3 regions of the Streptomyces sp. BB1-1-1 genome follow, and region 3 is predicted to be linked to each of the others. Evidence: riboswitches for the same ligand, from Rfam matches in the RefSeq annotation. Region 3 holds a riboswitch; each other region holds the start of a gene.
The links. Region 3 has a riboswitch for cyclic di-AMP ahead of RI578_RS24000 (transglycosylase family protein). Riboswitches for the same ligand answer to the same signal wherever they lie in the genome.
Positions count from the first base shown of each region.

Region 1: linked by a shared signal. The riboswitch ahead of RI578_RS16560 (transglycosylase SLT domain-containing protein) and the one ahead of RI578_RS24000 (transglycosylase family protein) in region 3 are both predicted to bind cyclic di-AMP.
Region 2: linked by a shared signal. The riboswitch ahead of RI578_RS21430 (M23 family metallopeptidase) and the one ahead of RI578_RS24000 (transglycosylase family protein) in region 3 are both predicted to bind cyclic di-AMP.

Region 1 covers NZ_CP134203.1:3,605,919-3,613,477, reverse strand. The annotation lists gene RI578_RS16575 (glycosyltransferase) at 1-768, opposite strand, end outside; gene RI578_RS16570 (GNAT family N-acetyltransferase) at 866-1,930, opposite strand; gene RI578_RS16565 (HAD family hydrolase) at 2,218-3,027, shown strand; gene RI578_RS16560 (transglycosylase SLT domain-containing protein) at 3,094-3,594, opposite strand; cyclic di-AMP (ydaO/yuaA leader) riboswitch at 3,600-3,767, opposite strand; gene RI578_RS16555 (polyprenyl synthetase family protein) at 4,458-5,468, shown strand; gene RI578_RS16550 (DUF2092 domain-containing protein) at 5,704-6,951, shown strand; gene RI578_RS16545 (ABC transporter ATP-binding protein) at 7,093-7,559, shown strand, end outside.
Region 2 covers NZ_CP134203.1:4,648,985-4,656,543, reverse strand. The annotation lists gene trmB (tRNA (guanosine(46)-N7)-methyltransferase TrmB) at 1-622, shown strand, start outside; gene RI578_RS21440 (PrsW family intramembrane metalloprotease) at 633-2,030, shown strand; gene RI578_RS21435 (aldo/keto reductase) at 2,072-3,016, opposite strand; gene RI578_RS21430 (M23 family metallopeptidase) at 3,155-4,189, opposite strand; cyclic di-AMP (ydaO/yuaA leader) riboswitch at 4,201-4,359, opposite strand; gene RI578_RS21425 (PP2C family protein-serine/threonine phosphatase) at 4,614-5,813, opposite strand; tRNA gene RI578_RS21420 (tRNA-Met) at 6,010-6,083, opposite strand; partial or broken gene RI578_RS21415 (dihydrofolate reductase family protein) at 6,142-7,269, opposite strand; gene RI578_RS21410 (hypothetical protein) at 7,378-7,559, opposite strand, start outside.
Region 3 covers NZ_CP134203.1:5,198,798-5,206,356, forward strand. The annotation lists gene pkaE (serine/threonine protein kinase PkaE) at 1-187, shown strand, start outside; gene RI578_RS23980 (SurA N-terminal domain-containing protein) at 334-981, shown strand; gene RI578_RS23985 (nucleoside triphosphate pyrophosphohydrolase) at 1,057-2,052, shown strand; gene RI578_RS23990 (cytochrome P450) at 2,200-3,507, shown strand; gene RI578_RS23995 (transglycosylase family protein) at 3,651-4,667, shown strand; cyclic di-AMP (ydaO/yuaA leader) riboswitch at 4,850-5,016, shown strand; gene RI578_RS24000 (transglycosylase family protein) at 5,020-5,742, shown strand; gene eno (phosphopyruvate hydratase) at 5,999-7,279, shown strand; gene RI578_RS24010 (septum formation initiator family protein) at 7,381-7,559, shown strand, end outside.

The sequences.
Region 1 (7,559 bases), 1.6 Mb from region 3:
GGCCATGTTGGCGCCGGAGCCGAACCGGCCCGCGGTGAACGGGAACAGCGGCTCGTCGGCGGGCGGGTGCTCGGGGTCGTACGTCCGCGGGGTGAACCCCTTCGCGAAGCCGCCGTGGCTCTCCAGGAGCACCTGGGCGGGAGTGCGCAGCCGCGCGGGCAGGATCAGCCCCGTGGCGCAGCCCAGACGCGGGTCGGCGGCGAAGGGCGCGGTCAGCTCGGTGAGCCAGCGCGGGTCGGCGACCACGTCGTCGTCGGTGAAGGCGACTACCGCGCCCCGTGCGACCGCGAGACCCCGGTTGTGGGCGATGGCGAGTCCGGGCACCGGTTCGCACACGTACCGCACCCGTTCGCCGTACTTGCGCTCGACCAGCTCCCGGGTCTCCTCGGTCACGGGCGCGTTGTCGACGACGACGATCTCGAAGTCCGGGTGGTCCTGCGCGAGCAGCGAGTCCAGCGCGCGGGCGAGCTGGTCCGCGCGTTCCCGGGTGGCGACCACGACACTGGCGGACGGCGGCCGGGGCAACGGCTCGGGCGGCGCCCCCTGCGGCAGTTTCCGGGCGAGCCCGGACAGCACCTCCGTGGGATCCGCGCCCTCGGGCACCTGTCCGAGCACGGTACCGACGGGCCGGCCCGCCCGTCTGACCAGGACGAACACCGCGCCGGTCGTCACCGGCGGGCTGCCCGGACCGGGTCTCAGCTCCGCCCCCTCGGCGCCCGCGGCCCTCCCCTCTCCCTCGGGGCCGAGATCCAGCTCGGCGACCTGCACCGGCCCGATGCTCAGGAACCCTGCTATCTCCTGCCGTGTCTCTCGCGACGCACGCCGCTCACCGGCCATGCGCCCACCCCCTCGTGGTTGCCCTCCGTCACGACCGGCGCAGCCGGGCCGCGCCCCTCAACGTCCGTACCGCCAGCGACGCCAGCCGGGGCCGGTCGCGCACGAAGCCGTGCGCGCGGCGGGCCGGCTCGCGGCCGAGCCAGTGCAGCGCGGCGCCCGCCCCCACGCGCGTCGCCGCCCCCTCGTACACGGGCAGGTCACCGGTCTTCAGCGCGTCCTTGTACTCCGCCGAACCCCGTCCCATGTCGAGCATGCCGATGCCTTGGCCGGCGGCTGCCTCGGCCATCCGCAGATGCAGGACAAGACCCGGCGAGTACTTGGCGAACTCCGGGTCGTAAGCCGGGAACCAGCACGCCAGGACCGTCGCCGAGCGCAGTCCGAAGTGGGCGGCGACCGGTCGGCCGTCGGCGTAGAGAACGGACAGCGTGCCGGTGCACTCCGGCGCCCGGGTCCTGGCGAGCCGCCCGACGAGCCGCGTGATCCACTCCTGCGCGAACCGGTCCCGGCGTCCCGTCCTGCGGTACTGCGCCGACTTCCACTCCATGAGCGTGCGCAGCGCGGCCGGGTCCCGCTCGTCGAACACGAAACGCACGTCCCCGACCTGACGGCCGAGCCTGCGTTCCTTGGCGAGGGTGGTCTTGAGGAACTTCGGCGACCGGTCGCGCAGCCCGCTCTCGTACGCCTCGTAGCCCTTCTCCACGTCGATGACGTAGGTGGTGTGCTCCTCGGCGGCGTGCGGTACGAACAACCGCTGCTCCGCCTCCAGGTTGTCGAAGGCGAAGCTCGACAGGGAGCAGGCCCGCAGCAGTTCGCGGGTGTCCGGGGTGAGGCCGGGGCGCAGCACCGCGCCCTGGCAGTCCGAGACCCCGAGTCCGATGGCCCGGCCCTGACCCAGCGGTCCGCGCTCGTGCGGCAGGAAACCGGCCGCCTCACCGCCGTCGTACACCACCGCGATCCGTGCCCGCGGCCGCACCCGGCCCACGACGTCGGTGAACTCCGGTTCCATGAACGGATTGCGTGGTGCCGTCGACTTGGCGCGCAGCTCGCGCCAGTGCTCCCGTTCCCCCTCGCCCAGTTCCTCCGGCCTGAGCACACGCACACGTCCGCTGTTCAACCCGACCCCCCGATCAAGTCCCCCCTGGACAAAAGGAAGGTACCCCCGGGTGCCGTCCGGCCGGTAGGTAGCGGACCATGTTGTTGCCAACCGGTGCACAGGCCTTTAACCGGCTTTAGCCGATGATGTGCCAGGTTTCGGACACGAACGTGCGTCCTCGTGCGCACTCGTGCCGTACTCGTGCGGACTCGTGCCGACCTCGCGCCTCCTCGTTCGGAAGCGATCGCGGGTGAGTCGGACAGGTGCGGTGTCCGTATTCTCTGATCATGGACCGCACCGCGTATTCACTCGTCGCCACCGATCTCGACGGCACGCTGCTCCGCGGCGACGACACCGTGTCCGGCCGGTCACTGGCCGCGCTGGCGCGGGTGGCCGGGGCCGGTGCGCGGCATCTGGTGGTGACGGGGCGGCCGGCGCCCCGGGTGCGGCCCCTGCTCGACCGTCTCGGCTGCACGGGGCTCGTGGTGTGCGGCCAGGGCGCCCAGGTGTACGACGCCGGCGCGCACCGGATGCTGTGGTCGGTCACCCTGGACCGGGAGTTGGCCGAGACCGCGCTCGGCAAGATCGAGGCCGAGGTGGGGCAGGTGCACGCGGCGGTCGACCAGGACGGTGTCGACGGCCTGACCCTCATCGAGCCGGGTTACCTGATGCCTCACCCGACGCTGCCCGCGGTGCGGGTCGAGCGGCGCGACGAGCTGTGGAGCGCGCCGATCAGCAAGGTGCTGCTGCGCCATCCCGAGCTGTCCGACGACGAGTTGGCGGCGACGGCGCGCGCGGTGGTCGGTTCCCTCGCCACGGTCACGATGTCGGGTCCGGGGACGGTCGAGCTCCAGCCGTGCGGCATCACCAAGGCCACCGGCCTGGCGCTGGCCGCCGAGCGCCTGGGCGTGAGCCGCCGACGGACGATCGCCTTCGGGGACATGCCCAACGACATCCCCATGTTCGACTGGGCGGCCCACGGTGTCGCGATGGCGGGCGCCCACCCCGAACTCAAGGCGGTGGCCGACGAGGTCACCCTGACGAACGAGGACGACGGCGTGGCCGTCGTCCTCGAACGGATCTTCAGAGCTTCGTGATACGGCGCAGAGCCTGCTATTACGGCGTAGAGCCCGGTGTTAGGGCGCAGAGCCCCGTATTACGGCTCAGTACGCGCCGAAGACGTTGTCCATCGAGCCGTACCGGTCGGCCGCGTAGTTGCAGGCGGCGGTGATGTTGGCGACCGGGTCGTACGGGTCCCAGGAGGTGCCGGGCACGTGGTACGCCTGGAAGGTCGGGTCGATCACCTGGAGCAGGCCCTTGGACGGGGTGCCGTTGATGGCGTTGATGTCCCAGTTGTTGATGGCCAGCGGGTTGCCGGACGACTCCCGCATGATGTTGCGGTGGATGCCCTCGTACGAGCCGGGGATGCCGTGCTGGGCCATGATGTCGAGCGACTCACGGATCCAGCCGTCGAGGTTGTCCGGGTACGTCGTCGCGGCCGTGGTGGCGGTCGCGGCGGCCGTGGTGGCGGCCGGAGTGGCCGCGGAGGCGCTGGTGGCCCCGATGAGCGGCAGGGCGAGCACGGCGGCGCCGGTGCCGGCCACGGCGAGCTTCCGGGCGAGGCGGGCGGTGCGGGCGTGACGGTTATGACCGTTGGCAGACATGCTTGAGTCCCTCTCCTTACGCCTGCGAGGTGAGCTGTCGGGTTCGGGCGGGGAGGTGCCCGGCCGGGCCCTGACGGGCACGGCTTCACCCCTAGCCGCTCCGGTGGTGACCGGTGCGGCGACTTACCTGGGTCCCCCGCTCCTGCCTGCGAGTTTGTTGGCGGATGACTGTGCGTCCGGGCGGTGGCAGGATTCGGCGTCCGCCCGACAGGCCGGGAACGTATGCGAGAGCACATGTCCGAAACAAGTGCAGGAATCACCCAACGCGCCTGTTGACCTTGGTCTGAGGTGTTTGAGGTGCTTGATCCTTTGCGGCTGCCAAGCCTCAACTGGCTTGCGGGGCAAAGGGAGGGCACGGTCGGCGGCAGGGTTGCCTACAGGTGGGGCGAAGTGAGCCAACTCACCCGCCTCAGCAAGGCTGGCAAATCGGGCATTAATGCCAACTCGGAGTCAATCGCCCGTAGGTGGGGAGGGTTTCGGGTTCCGGCCGGCGGTCGGGTGGGTCGGCCGCCGCGCGTCTCTCGTCTCCGACCCCGCCCCGGCCGGTGTTTCCGTGTGCTGTGCGGGCATCCGTTCGGGGCGGGATCGGGGTGACCCGAGCGGGTGACGTATTCGGAGTGCGGGCCGTTGGGAGGGGTGATGTGATCTTCGGTGGCGGGTTCCGGCCCCTGGTGATTGCGATCGATATCTGCTCATATCACCTGATCAAAAACATACTGTGCATGATCCGATACCGACCGGCCTGTAACGGTGGGCGCTAGCGGTGATCGAAAGGTGACCGGATACGCTGACTTGAGTGGTGGCAGCGACCTATCGACAAACCAGGTAATCGCCAGTAGACACCAGCAGACAGGAGACCCCTCGTGACCGTCGTCGGGCCGTTCGGGCTGAGCGTGCGGGACCAGGCTCTGGAAGCCGATGTCCAGGCCGGATTGGTTGCGGTCGAGGAAGGGTTGCTTGAGGCAACCAAAAGCGAGGTTCCGTTCATCACGGAGGCCGCCCAGCATCTGGTGCGGGCCGGCGGCAAGCGTTTCCGGCCACTGCTGGTGATGCTCTCCGCTCAGTTCGGCGACCGGTACGCCCCCGGGATCGTGCCCTCGGCCGTCGTCGTCGAGCTGACCCACCTCGCCACCCTGTACCACGACGACGTGATGGACGAGGCCGCCGTACGGCGCGGCGTGCCCAGCGCCAACACCCGCTGGGACAACTCGGTCGCGGTCCTCACCGGCGACTTCCTCTTCGCCCGCGCCTCACAGATCCTCGCCGACCTCGGTCCCGAGGCGGTCCGCGTGCAGGCCCTGGCGTTCGAACGGCTCGTCACCGGCCAGATCCTGGAGACGGCGGGGCCGCAGGACGGCCGGGACCCGGTCGACCACTACCTGGACGTGCTGGGCGGCAAGACGGGCTCGCTGGTGGCGGTCTCCTGCCGGTTCGGCGCGATGATGTCCGGCGCCGACGAGACGGTCGTGGACGTGCTCACCCAGTACGGCGAGCGGCTCGGCGTCGCCTTCCAGCTCGCGGACGACGTCCTGGACATCGCCTCCGACTCCCACGAGTCGGGGAAGACGCCCGGCACCGACCTGCGTGAGGGCATCCCGACCCTCCCGGTGCTGCGGCTGCGCGAGCGGGCGGCCCGGCTGGGGCTCGCCGAGGACATCGCCCTGTGCGAGCTGCTGGACTCCGACCTGAGCGACGACGCGCGGCACGCGGAGGCGCTGCGGCTGCTGCGCGCCCACCCCGCGCTGGAGCAGGCGCGGCGGGACACCGTGCGGTACGCCAAGGACGCCCGGGCGGCGCTGGCCCCGCTCAAGGAGTGCGAGGCGAAGTCCGCGCTGGTGGAACTGTGCGACGCCGTGGTGCACCGGGCCGGCTGAGCGCCCGGCCGCCTACCCCGCCCCCTACGGGCCGGGGGAGCCGCGACCCCTCCGTGTCATCCCGCAGGAGTAGGCGGAGTTGAGCCCGCGGTCTGACGATTCCGCTTGGCCGATTTGGTCAGATGGACACCACGGAAACACCAATCCTCACCGATTCGGGTGAGAATGGCGGCTCACGGGTGAACGAGCGCGAGATCGTGGGACAGCCGCCGCCGACGACGGAGGTAGGGCACACATGGCACCGATCGATTCCGACGACAACACGACCGCCGGGGAGGGCGAGGAGCTGCGCGCCGGACGGCGCAGGGCCGCGCGGTACGTCGTCCCGGTCGCGGTGATGGGAGTGGCGGCCGCGACGATCGGCCTCGTCCCCGCGCTCGCCGACTCCGGGGACCCCGACCTTCCGAAGGTCACGGCGGAGCAGCTCATAGAGAAGATCGCCAAGTCGGACGTCGAGCAGCTGTCCGGCACGGTCAAGATCAGCACCGACCTGGGCCTACCGGACCTCGGCGGCCTGGAGAGCGGCCTGATGTCCGGTATGTCCGGCGGCCCGGGTTCGGGCGGGGACGAGGGCGGCTCCGCCGCCGACCCCTCGGCCAAGCTCACCGAGCTGGTGTCCGGCACCCACACGCTGCGGGTCGCCGCCGACGGCCCCGACCGGCAGAAGCTGTCGCTGCTGGAGAACGCCGCCGAGTACAGCCTGATCCACGACGGCAAGGACGTCTGGGGCTACGACAGCAAGTCCAACGAGGTCTACCACGCCACCACGTCCGGCAGCGCCGAGCAGCCGGAGAAGGAGGTGCCGGCCACCCCGAAGGACTTCGCCGACCAGGCCCTCAAGGCGGTCGACGACACCACGTCCGTGACCGTCGACGGCACCGCGCAGGTGGCCGGCCGGGACGCGTACCGACTGGTGATCAAGCCCAAGCAGGACGGTTCCACGGTCGGCGCCATCAGCGTCGCGGTGGACGCCGAGACCGGCATGCCGCTGAAGTTCACGCTGACCCCGTCGAGCGGCGGCGCCGCCGTCGTGGACGCGGGCTTCACCAAGGTCAGCTTCGCGAAGCCGGACGCGTCGACGTTCGACTTCACCCCGCCCGAGGGTGCGAAGGTCACCGAGGCCGACGAGGCGGCCGAGGCGCCGGAGCACGGGCGGGAGGCCGAGGGTGGCCTCGCCGAGGAGATGGACGGCCTGAAGGGGACGGACGGCCTCAAGGGGACGGACGGCCCGAAGGTCATCGGCGAGGGCTGGAACTCGATCGCCACCTTCGACACCGGCGGCCAGGGCCTGCCCACGGCCTCCGCGGGCGGCGACCTCGGCGGCTTCCTGGGCTCCTTCGGCGACCAGGTCAAGGGCGACTTCGGCTCCGGCACGGTCTTCAAGACCCGCCTGGTCAACGCCCTGATCACGGACGACGGCAAGGTCTACGCCGGTGCGGTCACCAAGGACGCGCTGGTGAAGGCGGCCGACGCGGCCCAGTAGGCGTCAGGTCAAGGTGGTCAGGCGTCGGGTCGCGTCGGGCGTCAGGCGTCAGGCGTCGGGCGTCAGGCGCCGGGCGCCGGGCCTGGCGTCCGGCGTCGGGCATCAGCACGGAGCAGCTACGACGACGAAGCGAGGGAGCCGATGGCCGAAGCGTCCGCCACGGAAGCGGAGAGTCCGGACCAGGGGGACAGCGCGGATGACGCCGTCATCGCAACCCGGGCGCTCACCAAGCGCTACCGCGGCGGACAGCTCGCCGTCGACGGTCTGGACCTGACCGTCCCGGCGGGCAGCGTCTTCGGCTTCCTCGGCCCGAACGGCTCCGGCAAGACCACCACCATCCGCATGCTGATGGGCCTGATCGAGCCCACCTCGGGCACCGCCCGGGTCCTGGGCCGGCCCATGCCGCGCGCGGCCCGCACCGTACTGCCCCAGGTCGGCGCCCTCATCGAGGGCCCCGCCCTGTACGGCTTCCTCTCCGGACGCGACAACCTCCTGCGCTACGACGCCGCCGACCCGGCCGCCGACCCGCGCACCCGGCGAGAGCGCGTCGGTGCGGCGCTGGACCGGGTGGGCCTCGCGGCCGCCGCCGGCAAGAAGGCGAAGGCGTA
Region 2 (7,559 bases), 550 kb from region 3:
CATCGACCTCGCCGAGCTGTTCGGGAACGCCCGTCCCGTCGTCCTGGAGATCGGCTTCGGCATGGGTGAGGCCACCGCGCGGATGGCCGCCGCCGACCCGGACACCAACATCCTCGCCGCGGACGTCCACACCCCCGGCCAGGGCAACCTGCTGGGTCTCGCGGAGCAGTACGACCTGTCCAACATCCGGGTGGCCAACGGCGACGCGATCATCCTCCTGCGGGAGATGCTCGCCCCCGACTCCCTCGCCGGACTGCGCGTCTACTTCCCCGACCCCTGGCCCAAGAAGCGGCACCACAAGCGCCGCCTGATCCAGCCGGAGTTCCTGGCCCTGGCCGCGACCCGCCTCGCGCCGGGCGCCGTCGTGCACTGCGCCACGGACTGGGAGCCGTACGCCGAGCAGATGCTCGAGGTCCTCACCGCACACCCCGACTTCGAGAACACCGTGCAGGACGGCGGTTTCGCGCCGCGTCCCGCCCACCGGCCGCGGACCCGTTTCGAGGGCCAGGGACTGGACAAGGGTCATGTGGTGAACGACTTGCTCTTCCGCCGCGTACAGCACCCCGTATCGCACCGCGACCAGCACCGCGATCAGCACAAGGAGCAGCCCCCCACCGGTTAGGGTCCATGCCGTGGCCACCTGTCCCCCGTATCCGACGCGTCCGCCGACGCGGACGCATACGCATCCGCACTGGTGGCAGCGCCCCTGGGTGCGTTACGGCGCGCTGATCACCCTGCTCGCGCTCTCCGGCCTGGTGATCCTGGCCCTGGTGCGCGAACAGACCGGCACGCAGGGGTTCCTGGTGGGGCTCGGCCTCGCGGTCCTGCCCGTGCCGTTGCTCGTGGCCGCGTTCCGCTGGCTGGACCGGGTCGAGCCCGGACCGTGGCGGAACCTGCTGTTCTGCTTCGCCTGGGGAGCCTGCGCGGCAGCGCTGATAGCGATCGTCGCCAACAGCTTCGCGACGAGATGGATAGCGACGGCCACCGCCGACCCGGCCGGCGCGGACACCCTGGGCGCCACGGTCATAGCCCCGGTGGTCGAGGAGTCCGCCAAGGCCGCCGCCGTCCTCCTGGTCTTCCTCTTCCGCAGGCGGGACTTCACCGGCATCGTCGACGGAGTCGTCATAGCGGGCGTCACCGCCACCGGCTTCGCCTTCACCGAGAACATCCTCTACCTGGGCAACGCCTTCGGCACCGACCAGCTCACAGGCGACAGCGGCATCGCCTCCGTCACCGCGGCGACCTTCTTCGTCCGCGTCGTGATGTCGCCGTTCGCCCACCCGCTCTTCACCGTGCTCACCGGCATCGGCTTCGGCATCGCCGCGCTCTCCACGGGCCGGCACCGCCTGCGCCGTGCCCTGCTCCCCCTGGCCGGCCTGCTGCTGGCGATGGGCGTGCACGCGCTGTGGAACGGCTCGGCGGCGTTCGGCGAGTACGGCTTCTTCGCCGTGTACGGGACCTTCATGGTGCCGTCCTTCGGCCTGCTGACCTGGCTGGTGATCTGGACCCGGCAGCGCGAACTGGGCACCGTACGCGCCGAACTCCCCGTGTACGTCATGGCCGGGTGGCTGACACCGACGGAGCCGTACGCGCTCGGCTCGATGCGGGCCCGCCGCATCGCGCGCCGGCACGCCCACCGGCACGCCGGGAAGGGGGCGGCGCGGGCGGTGGCGCAGTACGAGGCGTACGCGACTTCGCTGGCGTTCCTGCGCCGGCGCGGGCGGCTGGGCAGGGCGGGCGCCGACTTCGCCGTACGGGAGCGGGAACTGCTGGGCGCCCTGTGGCACCGACGCGACGTGGCGCGCCCGGCACTGGACTACGCCGCCCGGGCCACGGCGCCGCCCGTGCCGGTGGCCGTGCGGCCCTGGGCGCCCCCGTACGGGGCGTACGGGCCCGGCCACCCGGCGACGGCCCCGGCGGCGGCCTCCGCGGCGACCCCGACGCCGTACCCCGCACCGGCCACGTACAGCCCGTACACCCCCTACCACCCGTACTCCCCGTACTCCCCGACCAGCGCCTACCGACCGTAGCGGCACTACCGGCAACAACGGTCGCGCCGACCGCCCAGGGACTAGGCCGACGCCTCCGTCAGCCTCCCCACCTCGCCCTCCGTCAGGCTCAGTTCCGCCACCCCCAGCAGCGCCGGCAGCTGCTCCACCGTGCGCGCGGACGCGATCGGCGCGGCGACCGTCGGCTGCGCGGCCAGCCAGGCGAGGGCGACCGTCGCGACGGGAGCGTCGTGGGCCTCGGCGATCTCGTCCAGGACCGCGAGGACCCGTCGGCCGCGCTCGGTCTCCAGGTGCTTCGCCGCCCCGCCCGCCCGCGGGCTGTCGACGGCCGCGCCGGGCCGGTACTTGCCCGTGAGGAAGCCGGACGCGAGGGCGTAGTACGGCACGGCGGCCAGGCCGGCCCGCTCGGCGAGGTCGCGCGGCTCGCCCTCGTACGTGTCGCGCGAGACCAGGTTGTAGTGGGGCTGGAGGGCCACGTACCGGGCGAGGCCCTCACGGTCGGAGAAGGCCAGGGACTCCGCGAGCCGCTCGGCGGAGATGTTGGAGGCGGCGATGTGCCGGACCTTGCCCGCCTTCACCAGCTCGTCGAGCGCGCCGATGATCTCCTCCACCGGCACCTCGGGCTTGTCGAAGTGGGTGTAGTAGAGGTCGATGTGGTCGGTGCCCAGGCGGCGCAGCGAGGCGTCGGCGGCGGCCTTGATGTTCGCGGCGCTCAAGCCCGGGTACTCGGGGTGCTGGCTGACCTTGGTGGCGAGGACGACGTCACCGCGGTTGCCGCGGGAGGCGAGCCACTTGCCGATGACGGTCTCGGACTCGCCGCCGCTGTTGCCGTCGACCCAGGCGGAGTAGGAGTCGGCGGTGTCGAGGAAGTTGCCGCCGGCCGCCGTGTAGGCGTCGAGGACGGCGAAGGAGGTGTCCTGGTCGGCGGTCCAGCCGAAGACGTTGCCGCCGAGGGCGAGGGGGAAGACCTCCAGGTCGGAGGAGCCGAGCTTGCGCAGAGAAGTCATGTCCTGCGTCAACGAACGCACCGGACCTGGCGATTCCGGAAGCGGGGCAAAGATCCCGCAAACCGGCAGCCCTGACGTCGGGGGGTCGTCGTCAGGACCGCCGGCGATCGGAGGAAACGGCGCCGCGCGAGGCGCGGATCAGGGAGTCAGGCCCTTGCTCTGCAGCCACGCCATCGGGTCGATGCCGCCGCCTCCGCTGGTGTGGACCTCCATGTGGAGGTGCGCGCCGGTGACGTTGCCGGTGGCGCCGACGCGGCCGATGACGTCACCGGTGGTGACCTCCTGGCCGACGCTGACGCTGATGGAGGACTGGTGGGCGTACCAGATCTCGGTGCCGTCGTCGAGGGTGAGCACGGTCTTGTAGCCGTACGACCCGTCCCAGCCGGCCGACGTGATCGTGCCGCTGTGCACCGCCTTGAGCAGCGTGCCCGTGGGGGCGGCGAAGTCGAGGCCGGTGTGGTAGCCGGAGGACCAGTAGGCGCCGGCCTGGCCGAAGCTGGAGGAGATGGTGTACGAGGAGGTCGGCAGCGTGTACTGCTTGGCCAGCTTCGCGAGCCGCTCGGCCTCGGCCTTCTTCGCGGCCTCCTCCTCCGCCTTCTTCTTGGCGGCGGCGGCCTTGGCCTCGGCCTCCTTCTCCGCCTTGGCGGCGGCTTCCGCGGCCTTCTTCTCGGCGGCGGCCGCGGCTTCGGCGGCGGCCTTGGTCTCGACCTGGGCCTGCTGCTGCTCGGCCTGCGCCATGATCCGGGCCCGCAGCGTCTCACCGGCGCCGGGGTCGCTCTCCGAGGAGGTCTCGGCGGCGACCGTGCCGATGCCGCTGAGCGGGGTGGCGGAACCCTGCGGCTCCGGCTTCTCCTCGTCGGAGATGAGCGAGCCGACGTTCGGCAGGTCCGGCATGGAGATCGACACCGGCGGCTTGCCGGTCTGCGCGCTGGCCATGCCGCCCGCGCCGACCGCGGCTATGACACCGACGCCGAGGACGGTGGAGCTGCGGGCGAGCCCGCCGCGCTGCTTGGCGACGCGGTGCCGGCCGCGTACGGGGCGGATGGAGTCCGCGGTGGGATTCCACTCCTCCCAGGGGCCCTCTTCGGTGCGGTAGCCGTCGTAGCCGAAGGTTTCGGTGTCGTGCCCGCTGGGCACGAACGGGGCCTCGGGGGCAGGCCGGTTGGACGCCACGTGGGCGTACTCCTTTCCTTCCTTTCGCCTACCGGGTTAGCTGACGGGTTCGGAGCAGGAAGGTCTCCTACGCGCGTATATCCGCCGTGACTAGGCACGGCGTCATACGCCCGATTCACCCCAATGTGGTGGTTCCCCGGTTCCCTTGCGGGATTCGGCGCGTGCGCACGGAGCCGCCTTCTGTGACGGCTGGGACGACCGCGCTGCGTTATCGAACGTTAATAGACGCGGGGCTCGGATTCCAAGCCGTTCCTCTTGATCATTAACGCATCCGTCCCGGACGTACGCCTCACGATCGGTGAAAACCGGGCGAGTTGACCGGTCCTGAGTATTCCCTTTCCCGCTTCGAGTTTCTGACAGTACGTCAGTTGTTATGCGGAGGGGGGTCGGTCGGTCACGTCCGGTGATGTTGATCAAGGGCCGATCAGGGCCGTCGTACGGCGAGCAGTGCCATGTCGTCGGCCATGCCGCCCCCGGAGTGCCGGCGTACGTCCTCGGCGAGGGTGTCGAGCAGCTCCGTCGGATGCCGGAACACGCGGCCGGCCAGCCGCACGTGCGGTTCGTAGAACTCGCCCCGGGCGTCCCGCGCTTCGGACAGTCCGTCGGTGTACAGCAGCAGCGTGGCCCCACCGGGGAAGTCGGCCTCCTCCGCGCGGTCGGGCCACACGCCCAGCTCGCCCATGCCGAGCGGCAGCGCCGACTCCCGGGCGGGCAGCGGGCGCAGGGTGCCGTCGGCGTACAGCAGCAGGGGCGGCGGATGGCCGCGGTTGACGATGCGGACGATCCCGTCGCCGTGCGGGAGTTCGGCGAGTACGGCGGTGGTGAACCCTTCGAAGGCGTCCAGTCCGTCGCGCCGGGTGCCCTCGCGCGCCAGCGCCCGCTCCAGCCGCTGCGCCACCGCCTCCAGCGTCGCCTCCTGCTCGGCGGCCTCCCGGAACGCGCCGATCACCACGGCGACGGCGGCCACCGCGCCCATGCCCTTGCCGCGCACGTCCCCGACGATGAGCCGGATGCCGCGCGCACTGTCCTGCACCGCGTACAGATCACCGCCGATGAAGGCGTCGGCCTGCGCGGCCTCGTAGCAGGCGGCGATCTCGAACCCGCCGATCCGCTCGGCCGGCTCGGGCAGCACGGCGCGCTGGGCGGCCTCGGCGATCTCGCGGACGGAGACGAGGCGCTCGCCGGTGCGGCGGACGAAGCCGTTGACGAGTACGGCGAGCACGGCGACCGTCGCGATGGTGATCAGCTCGGTGAGGGAGTCGACGTAGTGGATGACGCCCTTGCTCAGTTGCAGCCCGATGACGGCGGCGACGACGGCGACACCGGTGAGCGCCGTGCCGCGCCGTGAGTAGATCGGCGCGGCGACCAGGGGCGCGGCCGTGTAGAGGGGGCCCGCGGTGAAGTACCTCGGGGTGAAGATGTCGTACAGGACGGCGGCGACGATCAGCAGGATGGGGAGCAGGCGTACGAAGGCCCGCCCGTACGAGGTCCGCCGCGGCGGCCCCGCGTCCGGCGGCACGCGTTCCGGGCCGTCGCCGAGGCCGGGGTCGGGCACGGGATCGCCGGGGAGCCGGCCGCCGGCCCGGGCGTACGCTCCCTCGTCCTCCAGCTCACCTGGCCGCACCACTCGTCTCCCGCCACCCCGCACGTCCGCGCCGCTTGCCGTCCCGGTCCTCCAGGTTTCCCGGAGCGGGGGCGGAGGGCGAGCCCGTGGGGGCCGATCGGGTGACGGAGTGCTGAAGTGAGGATGAGTGACGGCGCATGCGCCGCAAACACACCGAAGGCCGGAATCCTCATGGATTCCGGCCTTCGGCCTTGAGTAGCGGGGACAGGATTTGAACCTGCGACCTCTGGGTTATGAGCCCAGCGAGCTACCGAGCTGCTCCACCCCGCGCCGTTGTGTCTCTACTGTACGTCATCCCGGGGGTGGAATGCACATCCGTATCTCCCTGCCCCTCCAGGTGGCGGTTCGGGGCCTTCGCCCGCTCCTCGTACTCCGGCAGTACGACGACGGCGGCGCCCCCGGCGGCGAGCACTCCGCTGCCGTCCGCCCCCGGCACGAAGGTGTCCGGCTCCCGCCAGGCCGTGACCACGCGCCGTACCCCGGCGTCGAGGATCAGCCGGGCGCAGGGCGCGGGCCGGGAGGCGCGGCGGGCGCACGGCTCCAGGCTGCTGTACACGGTGGCGGTCGCGAGCCGCGGGTCGGCGGGGTCGGCCTTCGCGAGCGCCGCCTCCTCGGCGTGCACGACGGGGTCGTCCCCCTCCCGCGAGTGCCCCCGCGCCAGCTCGCTCCCGTCGGCGGCGACCACGACCGCCCCCACGCTGAACGCCGTCCCGGACGGCGGGCACAGCTCGGCGAGCTCGCAGGCGAGCGCCAGCCAGTGCCGGTCGGCGGCGGTGACGCGGTCGCCGGTGCCGGGGGCGGTGGGCAGGTACCGCGTCAGCACCACGTCCTCGATGCGCCGCGACTCCACGAGCCGCAGCCGCCCGCCCTGGTAGACGCCGGGCCCGAAGAGGCGGGGCGCGTCCGGGTCGCCCACGAACAGCGGCGCGAGGACCAGCTGGAGTTCGTCGGCGAGTTCCTGCTGCAACAGCTGGGTGTGCAGGGTCCCGCCGCCCTCGACCATGAGCCGCTGTACGCCTCGCCGGTCGTGCAGGTACTCCAGGCCCGCGTGCCAGTCGAGTGCGGGGCCGAGCGGCACGACGTCGGCGCCGATCCCCAGCGCGCGGGCACGCCGGGCGCCGTCGTCCGTGGTCAGGAGCACCTTCTCCCCGCCCGTGTGCCAGAACGCCGCCGCCGGGTCCAGCTCGCCGGTGGCGCTGACCGTGACCTTCAGCGGGTACTCCGCCTCCCCGGCCGCGACCCGGGCCGCCCGCCGCTCGTCCGAGTTCACCAGCAGCCGCGGGTTGTCGGCCCGGATCGTGCCGGCGCCGACGAGGATCGCGTCGACGGAGGCCCGCACCTCGTCGACACGGTCGAAGTCGGCCGGGGAGGAGAGCAGGAGCCGGTCGGGGCCGGCGTCGTCCAGGTAGCCGTCGAGGGAGACGGCGGCGGAGAGGAGGACGTAGGGGAGGGGCATCAGGCACTCCGGTCAGACGAGTGGACTGGTCGTCGCCAGTAGCCATCGGTCATTGCCAGGCGAACCGTGTCGACGACGATAGTCCGTCCCGACAACCCGGGTGCCGGCTCAGGGAGCGTCGGTGCCGTCGTCCGCTTCGGGCAGGCGTCGGCCACGGGACTCCGCGACCCTCAGCGCGTCGGCGAGGCACTCCGTCAGCCGGATCGCGGTGTAGCGGACCTCGGCGTTCGGGGACACGGGGTCGTCCAGCAGCCGGCGGGCGGAGCGCAGCACGTCCAACCCTTCGGTGA
Region 3 (7,559 bases):
CCCCGACCTCGCCCACGACGTCCGCCGCCGCATCGGCCACCTGCTCCTCGCCCTCGGCGACCGCGCCGCCGCCCACGAGACGCTGGCCCGGCTGCTGCACGACGTGGAACGCCTGCACGGCCCCGGCCACCCGCTCGCGGCCGAGATCCGGCGCACCCTCCAGTGGCTCGGCCAGGTACGCGGCTGACGGCCACCACCCCGGCCGGGGCGCGGCGGTGCCCGAAGTCCTGGTGAATCGTTGGTCGAATGGGTTGGCCAGAGCCGGGCCACTGCCTACCATCGATCATCGCAAGACTTTGTGCACCGTCGCACAATCTCCAACGGGAGGTTCACTTGCACCGCCGCCGTCGCACCGCGCTCCTGTTCACCGCCGCGATCGCCGCGGCGGCGCCCCTGCTCACCGCCTGCGGCAACGACGCGCATCCGGGAGCGGCGGCCGTCGTCGGCGACCAGCGGATCACCGTCTCCCAGCTGGAGAACCGCGTCGACGAGGTGCGCGACGCCCAGCGGGCCGCCGTCCCCGACGACGCCCAGTACGAGCAGGTCGTCGCCCGCACCGGCACCCTCACCCGCGACACCCTGCACGGCATGGTCCTCGACCGGGTCCTGCACCGCGCCGCCCAGGACGCGGACGTGACCGTCAGCCGCCGAGAAGTGCAGGAGATGCGCGGCGGCCTGGAGGAGCAGGCGGGCGGCGCCAAGGAGCTGGAGAGCGTCTGGCTGCAGCAGTACGGCGTCCCGCCCGAGCGCCTCGACGACAACCTCCGCCTCCAGCTGGAGGCCCAGAAGCTCGCCGAGAGCCTCGGCACCGACACCAGCCGCCCCGAGTTCTGGCAGGCCCTCGCCAAGGCCTCCGAGAAGCTCGACGTCGACCTCAACCCGCGCTACGGCGCCTGGGACGTACAGAAGAGCAGCCGCGTCGACACCAAGGTGCCGTGGGTGCGGGAGATCACCGCGGCGCGGACACAACAGACGGCGTAACGGTCCTGCGGGGGCGCTCCGCCGCCCCTGTGGACAACTCACGGGGCTGTCGGCCGCGTGCGTTACGTTCTGATCGTGAACGCAACCACCGCCGACACCACCCCCGGCACCGCCCCCGACCCCGGCCGCGTCGTCCTGCTCACCACCAGCCACCGCGTCGCCCCCGGCCTGCTGTCCTGGCCCGCCTGGCAGGCCCTGCGCACCGCCGACCGCGTCCTGTGCGCCGACGGCGCCCACCCGCAGCTGCCGTACCTGCGCGAGGCGGGCATACGGGTCGACGAGACGGCCCCGACCGCCGAGGAACTGGTCGCCGCCTGCGCCGGCGGCCGCACCGTGGTGGTCGTGGCGACCGGTGAGGGCGACCCCGCCCTCACCGACGGACTGGCCCGCCTCGCCGGGTCCGGCCGCGTCCACATGCCGGACCTGGAGCTGCTCCCCGCCTCCTACGACCTGCCGGGCGCCCGCCTGCTCGACCTCGTCCAGGTCATGGACCGCATCCGCGTCGAATGCCCCTGGTCCTCGCAGCGCACCCACGAGGGCCTGGCCAAGTACGCCATCGAGGAGGCGTACGAACTCGTCGAGGCGATCGAGGACGGCGACCGCGACGAACTCCGCGAGGAACTGGGCGACGTACTCCTCCAGGTCGTCTTCCACGCCCGCATCGCGGAGGAGGACCCCGACGCGCCGTTCTCCGTCGACGACGTGGCCGGCACCATCGTCGCCAAACTGATCCACCGCCACCCGCACGTCTTCGGCGACGAGACCGCGTCCACCCCCGAAGAGGTCAGGGAGCACTGGCTGCGCACCAAGGCGGACGAGAAGCAGCGCACCTCGGTCACCGAAGGCGTCCCCCTCGGCCAGCCGGGACTCGCCCTCGCCGCCAAGCTCGCCTCCCGGGTGCGCACGGCGGACCTGTCCGTCCCGCTGCCCGCCGGCGAGGGCATCGGCTACGAACTGCTGTCCCTGGCGGCCCGCGCCGAGGCCGAGGGCACGGACCCGGAGGCCGCGCTGAGAGCGGCGGCCCGGGCGTACCGGGACGCGATCAGGGAGGTCGAGGCCGCCCGGGGCTGAGACCGGTGCCGTCCGGCGCCGCCGGGGGAAGGCCGCCACTGTCCTGGTCACCGCCGAGGGGGAGGGCCACCACCGCCCTGATCACCGCCGGGGGGGGAGGGCCGCCACCGTCCCGGTCACCGCCGGCTCCCCGGATACGGTCAAGGGGTGACCGACCACTCCACGCCCGACCGTCCCGCCCCCGAGCTCTTCACCTGGGAGTTCGCGAGCGACCCCTACCCCGCCTACGCCTGGCTGCGCGAGCACGCCCCGGTGCACCGCACGCGGTTGCCCAGCGGTGTGGAGGCCTGGCTGGTCACCCGGTACGCCGACGCCAAGCAGGCCCTCGCCGACCCCCGGCTGTCCAAGAACCCGGCGCACCACGACGAGCCCGCGCACGCCAAGGGCAAGACCGGCATTCCGGGGGAGCGGAAGGCCGAGCTGATGACCCACCTGCTGAACATCGACCCGCCGGACCACACGAGGCTGCGGCGGCTGGTCAGCAAGGCGTTCACACCCCGCCGGGTCGCCGAGTTCGCGCCCCGGGTGCAGGAGCTGGCCGACGACCTCATCGGCCGCTTCGCCGGCACCGGCAGCGCCGACCTGATCCACGAGTTCGCGTTCCCGCTGCCCATCTACGCCATCTGCGACCTGCTCGGCGTACCCCGGGAGGACCAGGACGACTTCCGGGACTGGGCGGGCATGATGATCCGTCACGGTGGCGGGCCCCGGGGCGGGGTCGCGCGGTCGGTGAAGAAGATGCGGGGCTATCTCGCCGACCTCATCCACCGCAAGCGCGCGGCACTGCCGCCCGAACCCGGCCCCGGCGAGGACCTCATCTCCGGGCTCATCCGCGCCTCCGACCACGGCGAGCACCTCACCGAGAACGAGGCGGCGGCGATGGCCTTCATCCTGCTCTTCGCGGGTTTCGAGACCACGGTGAACCTCATCGGCAACGGTGCGTACGCCCTGCTCACCCACCCCGGACAACGGGACCGCCTGCAGACGTCCCTCGCCGCCGGCGAGCGCGCCCTGCTGGAGACCGGCGTCGAGGAACTCCTGCGCTACGACGGCCCGGTGGAGATGGCCACCTGGCGCTTCGCCACCCGGCCGCTCGCCATCGGCGGGCAGGACATCGCGGCCGGCGACCCCGTCCTCGTCGTCCTCGCCGCCGCCGACCGGGACCCGGAGCGGTTCGCGGACCCGGACACCCTGGATCTCTCCCGCCGCGACAGCCAGCACCTCGGGTACGGCCACGGCATCCACTACTGCCTCGGCGCCCCGCTCGCCCGCCTGGAGGGGCAGACCGCCCTCGCCACACTGCTCACCCGCTTCCCGGACCTGCGCCTGGCCGCGGACCCGGCCGAACTGCGCTGGCGCGGCGGGCTCATCATGCGAGGTCTGCGCACCTTGCCCGTGTCGTTCACACCCGTCCCGTCGTCGGCGGGCAACGGTTCGTCGCCGACGCAAAAGTGACACGCGCTCAACTCTGTGATCTTCACGTGATCTGCGCGGCATGAACTTGTGACAAGCGATCATCTGCCTATACGTTCACGAATCAGCGTGGCGCCGAGCATCACCCGCCGCGCGGTCCCCGCTGTCTCGTGAAAGGTCGTCGCATGCTCTCCGGGAACGGTCGTCACCGCCGCCCCCGCCAGGCTCCCGCCCTGGTCGTCGCAGCCGGAGTGACCGGCTCCGCCATCGCGATCCCGCTTCTCGGCGCCACCGGCGCCCACGCGGCCGACGGGGCGAACTGGGACCGCGTCGCCGAGTGCGAGACAGGCGGCGCCTGGAGCCAGAACAGCGGCAACGGGTACTACGGCGGCCTGCAGCTCTCCCAGGACGTCTGGGAGCGGTACGGCGGCACCGAGTACGCGCCGAGCGCCGACCAGGCCAGTCGCTCCCAGCAGATAAGAGTCGCCGAGAAGCTGCACGCGGACCAGGGGATCGCCGCCTGGCCGACCTGCGCCCTGCTCGCGGGCATGGGCAACGGCCCGGCGCCCACGGACAGCGGAACCGGTTCGACGGGTGACGGCACGTCGGAGGAGCCGACGGCGCCGGAGACGTCGGACACTCCCGAGCCGTCCGGCACGACCGAGTCGCCGGAGCCCACCTCCGAGACGTCCTCTTCGTCCCCTTCGCCGTCTTCGCCCTCCACCCCTGACGCCACGTCGGACAGTGGGGACGATTCGACCAAGTCCGACACTTCCCCTGAAGCCGAGCCCACGGGCAGCGCCGGCTCCCAGGGTGCCGACGCTTCGCCCACGGCCTCTCCGGAGACCGGCGAAAGGGACAAGGCGGGGCAGACTGGCGGGGATTCGGCGCTCACCGACACCGGGGACTCCGGCGCGGGCAAGCATCGCGGCGACAGCGCCGACGAGGGCGCGGCGGACGGTCGTGCGGGCGAGTCGTCGGGGCGGCACGCCTCGCGCGGTGAGGACGAGGTGCGAGAGGTCGCGGACGGCTCGTACACCGTCCGTTCCGGCGACAGCCTCTGGGGCATCGCCGACTCCCTTGGGCTCGACGGCGGGTGGCGCTCGCTCTACGTCGGCAACAAGCAGGTCGTCGGCACCGACCCGGACCACATCCTGCCCGGTCAGACGCTCACGGTCACGGGCGAATCGGGCGAAAAGTAGGGGCAGTTCGCGTCATGGTTCGAGACTGTATGTCCGTTTTGGATCACGTGAGAGATAGGTCTCAGAAGCCGTGATCGTCTTTGAAAATCCGCGGAGCGCGTGTCTACGGTCATGACCGCTCGCCATCGCGGGCCCCGGCTGCCGCAACGCCGAATCCTGCCAGCGGCCGTCCGGGAACAGTCGTCGCGCAAGCGCCGAAGGCAGGAGCGGGGGACCCAAGGTAAGTGCCGCACCGGGCAGTTGAGCCGGAGCGGCTAGGGGTGGAGCCGAGTTCCGCGAGGAACCCGGCCGGGCAACTCAACCGGCCCGAACCCGACAGCTCACCTCGCAGGCGTCGGTGAGGGGATCAACCATGCTGTTTTCCGGCAAGGGCAAGCACCGCCGTCCGTCCAAGGCCACCCGTGTCATCGCCGTCGCCGGCGTCACCGGTGCCGCCGTCGCCGCCCCGCTGATGGCGGCCGGCAACGCCTCCGCCGCCACCGCGTCCGAGTGGGACACCGTCGCCCAGTGCGAGTCCGGCGGCAACTGGTCCATCAACACCGGCAACGGTTACTACGGCGGTCTGCAGTTCTCCGCCTCCACCTGGGCCGGCTACGGCGGCACGCAGTACGCCGCCACCGCCGACCAGGCCAGCAAGGCGCAGCAGATCGAGATCGCCGAGAAGGTGCTCGCGGGCCAGGGCAAGGGTGCCTGGCCGGTCTGCGGCACCGGCCTGTCGAGCGCCGCGTACACCGGTGGCGGCGCCGAGAGCCAGGACAGCGGCTCCTCGCAGAGCGAGAGCGGCGGCTCCACCGCCGACCGTTCCGCCGAGCAGAAGGCCTCCCGCTCCGACGAGCGCCCGGCCGCCGAGCCGAAGGCCGAGAAGCCGGCCGAGAAGAAGACCGTCACCACCCCGACCGGCAAGAAGGTCGAGAAGGGCGACGGCGAGTACAAGGTCGTCAAGGGCGACACCCTCAGCTCGATCGCCGAGGAGCACGACGTCAAGGGCGGCTGGGCCAAGGTGTTCAAGCTGAACGACGACATCGTCGACGACGCCGACCTGATCTACCCGGGCCAGCAGCTGCACCTGAAGTAAGCAGCGGCCCCCTGCTCCCGTCCCGGTGCGTGTTCCCCCGTACGCACCGGGACGGGTTTTTCACGCCCCGATCCCGCCCCGGTTTCCGGGAACGTCTTTGTTCCGTTCGGAAACAATTTACTCTCGGTTCTGTCCAGCGGGTGGGCGATCGGCTGGCCGATCGCCCGGAGCCGGTTAGGCTCGGTCCCGCAGAGCCGCTGCGGTCCTGTGGACCCGCGCGTCACACCGAAGCGTCACATTGAAGAAGGAGATGCTCGTGCCGTCCATCGACGTCGTCGTAGCCCGGGAAATCCTGGACTCCCGAGGCAACCCCACGGTCGAGGTCGAGGTCGGCCTCGACGACGGCAGCACGGGTCGTGCCGCCGTCCCGTCCGGCGCCTCCACCGGTGCCTTCGAGGCCATCGAACTCCGTGACGGCGATGCGGGCCGTTACCTGGGCAAGGGCGTCGAGAAGGCCGTCCTCGCCGTCATCGAGCAGATCGGCCCGGAGCTGGTCGGCTACGACGCCACCGAGCAGCGCCTGATCGACCAGGCCATGTTCGACCTGGACGCCACCGACAACAAGGGCTCGCTGGGCGCCAACGCCATCCTCGGTGTCTCGCTGGCCGTCGCGCACGCCGCCTCCGAGGCCAGCGACCTGCCGCTCTTCCGCTACCTGGGCGGCCCGAACGCGCACCTGCTGCCGGTGCCGATGATGAACATCCTGAACGGCGGGTCGCACGCCGACTCGAACGTGGACATCCAGGAGTTCATGATCGCCCCGATCGGCGCGGAGTCCTTCTCCGAGGCCCTGCGCTGGGGCGCCGAGGTCTACCACACGCTGAAGAAGGTCCTGAAGAGCAAGGGCCTGGCCACCGGCCTCGGCGACGAGGGCGGCTTCGCCCCGAACCTCGGCTCCAACCGGGAGGCCCTCGACCTCATCCTCGAGGCCATCAAGGAAGCCGGCTACACCCCCGGCGAGCAGATCGCCCTCGCGCTCGACGTGGCCGCGTCCGAGTTCTACAAGGACGGCTCCTACACCTTCGAGGGCAAGACCCGCTCCGCCGCCGAGATGACCGAGTACTACGCCGAGCTGGTCGAGGCGTACCCGCTGGTCTCCATCGAGGACCCGCTGTTCGAGGACGACTGGGACGGCTGGAAGGTCCTCACCGACAAGCTCGGCGACAAGGTCCAGATCGTCGGCGACGACCTGTTCGTCACCAACCCGGAGCGCCTGGCCCGCGGTATCGACGAGAACGCCGCCAACGCCCTGCTGGTCAAGGTCAACCAGATCGGCTCGCTGACCGAGACCCTGGACGCCGTGGAGCTGGCCCAGCGCAACGGCTTCAAGTGCATGATGTCCCACCGCTCCGGCGAGACCGAGGACGTCACCATCGCCGACCTGGCCGTCGCCACCAACTGCGGCCAGATCAAGACCGGCGCCCCGGCCCGCTCCGAGCGCGTCGCCAAGTACAACCAGCTGCTGCGCATCGAGGAGATCCTCGACGACGCCGCGGTGTACGCCGGCCGCAGCGCTTTCCCGCGCTTCAAGGGCTGAGCGCCACCCCTCGGTAGGCAGCGTCGTACGTACGTCCCCGTACTCGGTCCCGTACCGTGTGCGGGGACGTACGCACGTGTGGACTGAAGGCGGGGACAGACATGGCGGTGAAGGACCGGGACCGTTTCTCCACCGCGACCAGGATCCGGATCATCGGGGAGCAGACCGCGGCCCGGGTCTACCGCTCGCAGACCAAGCGCCAGGCCCGTCGCTCCCGGCTGACCGGCCGGGCCGCGCTGCTGGCGATGGTGCTCTGCTCGCTCGTCGTGGCGCTCGCCTA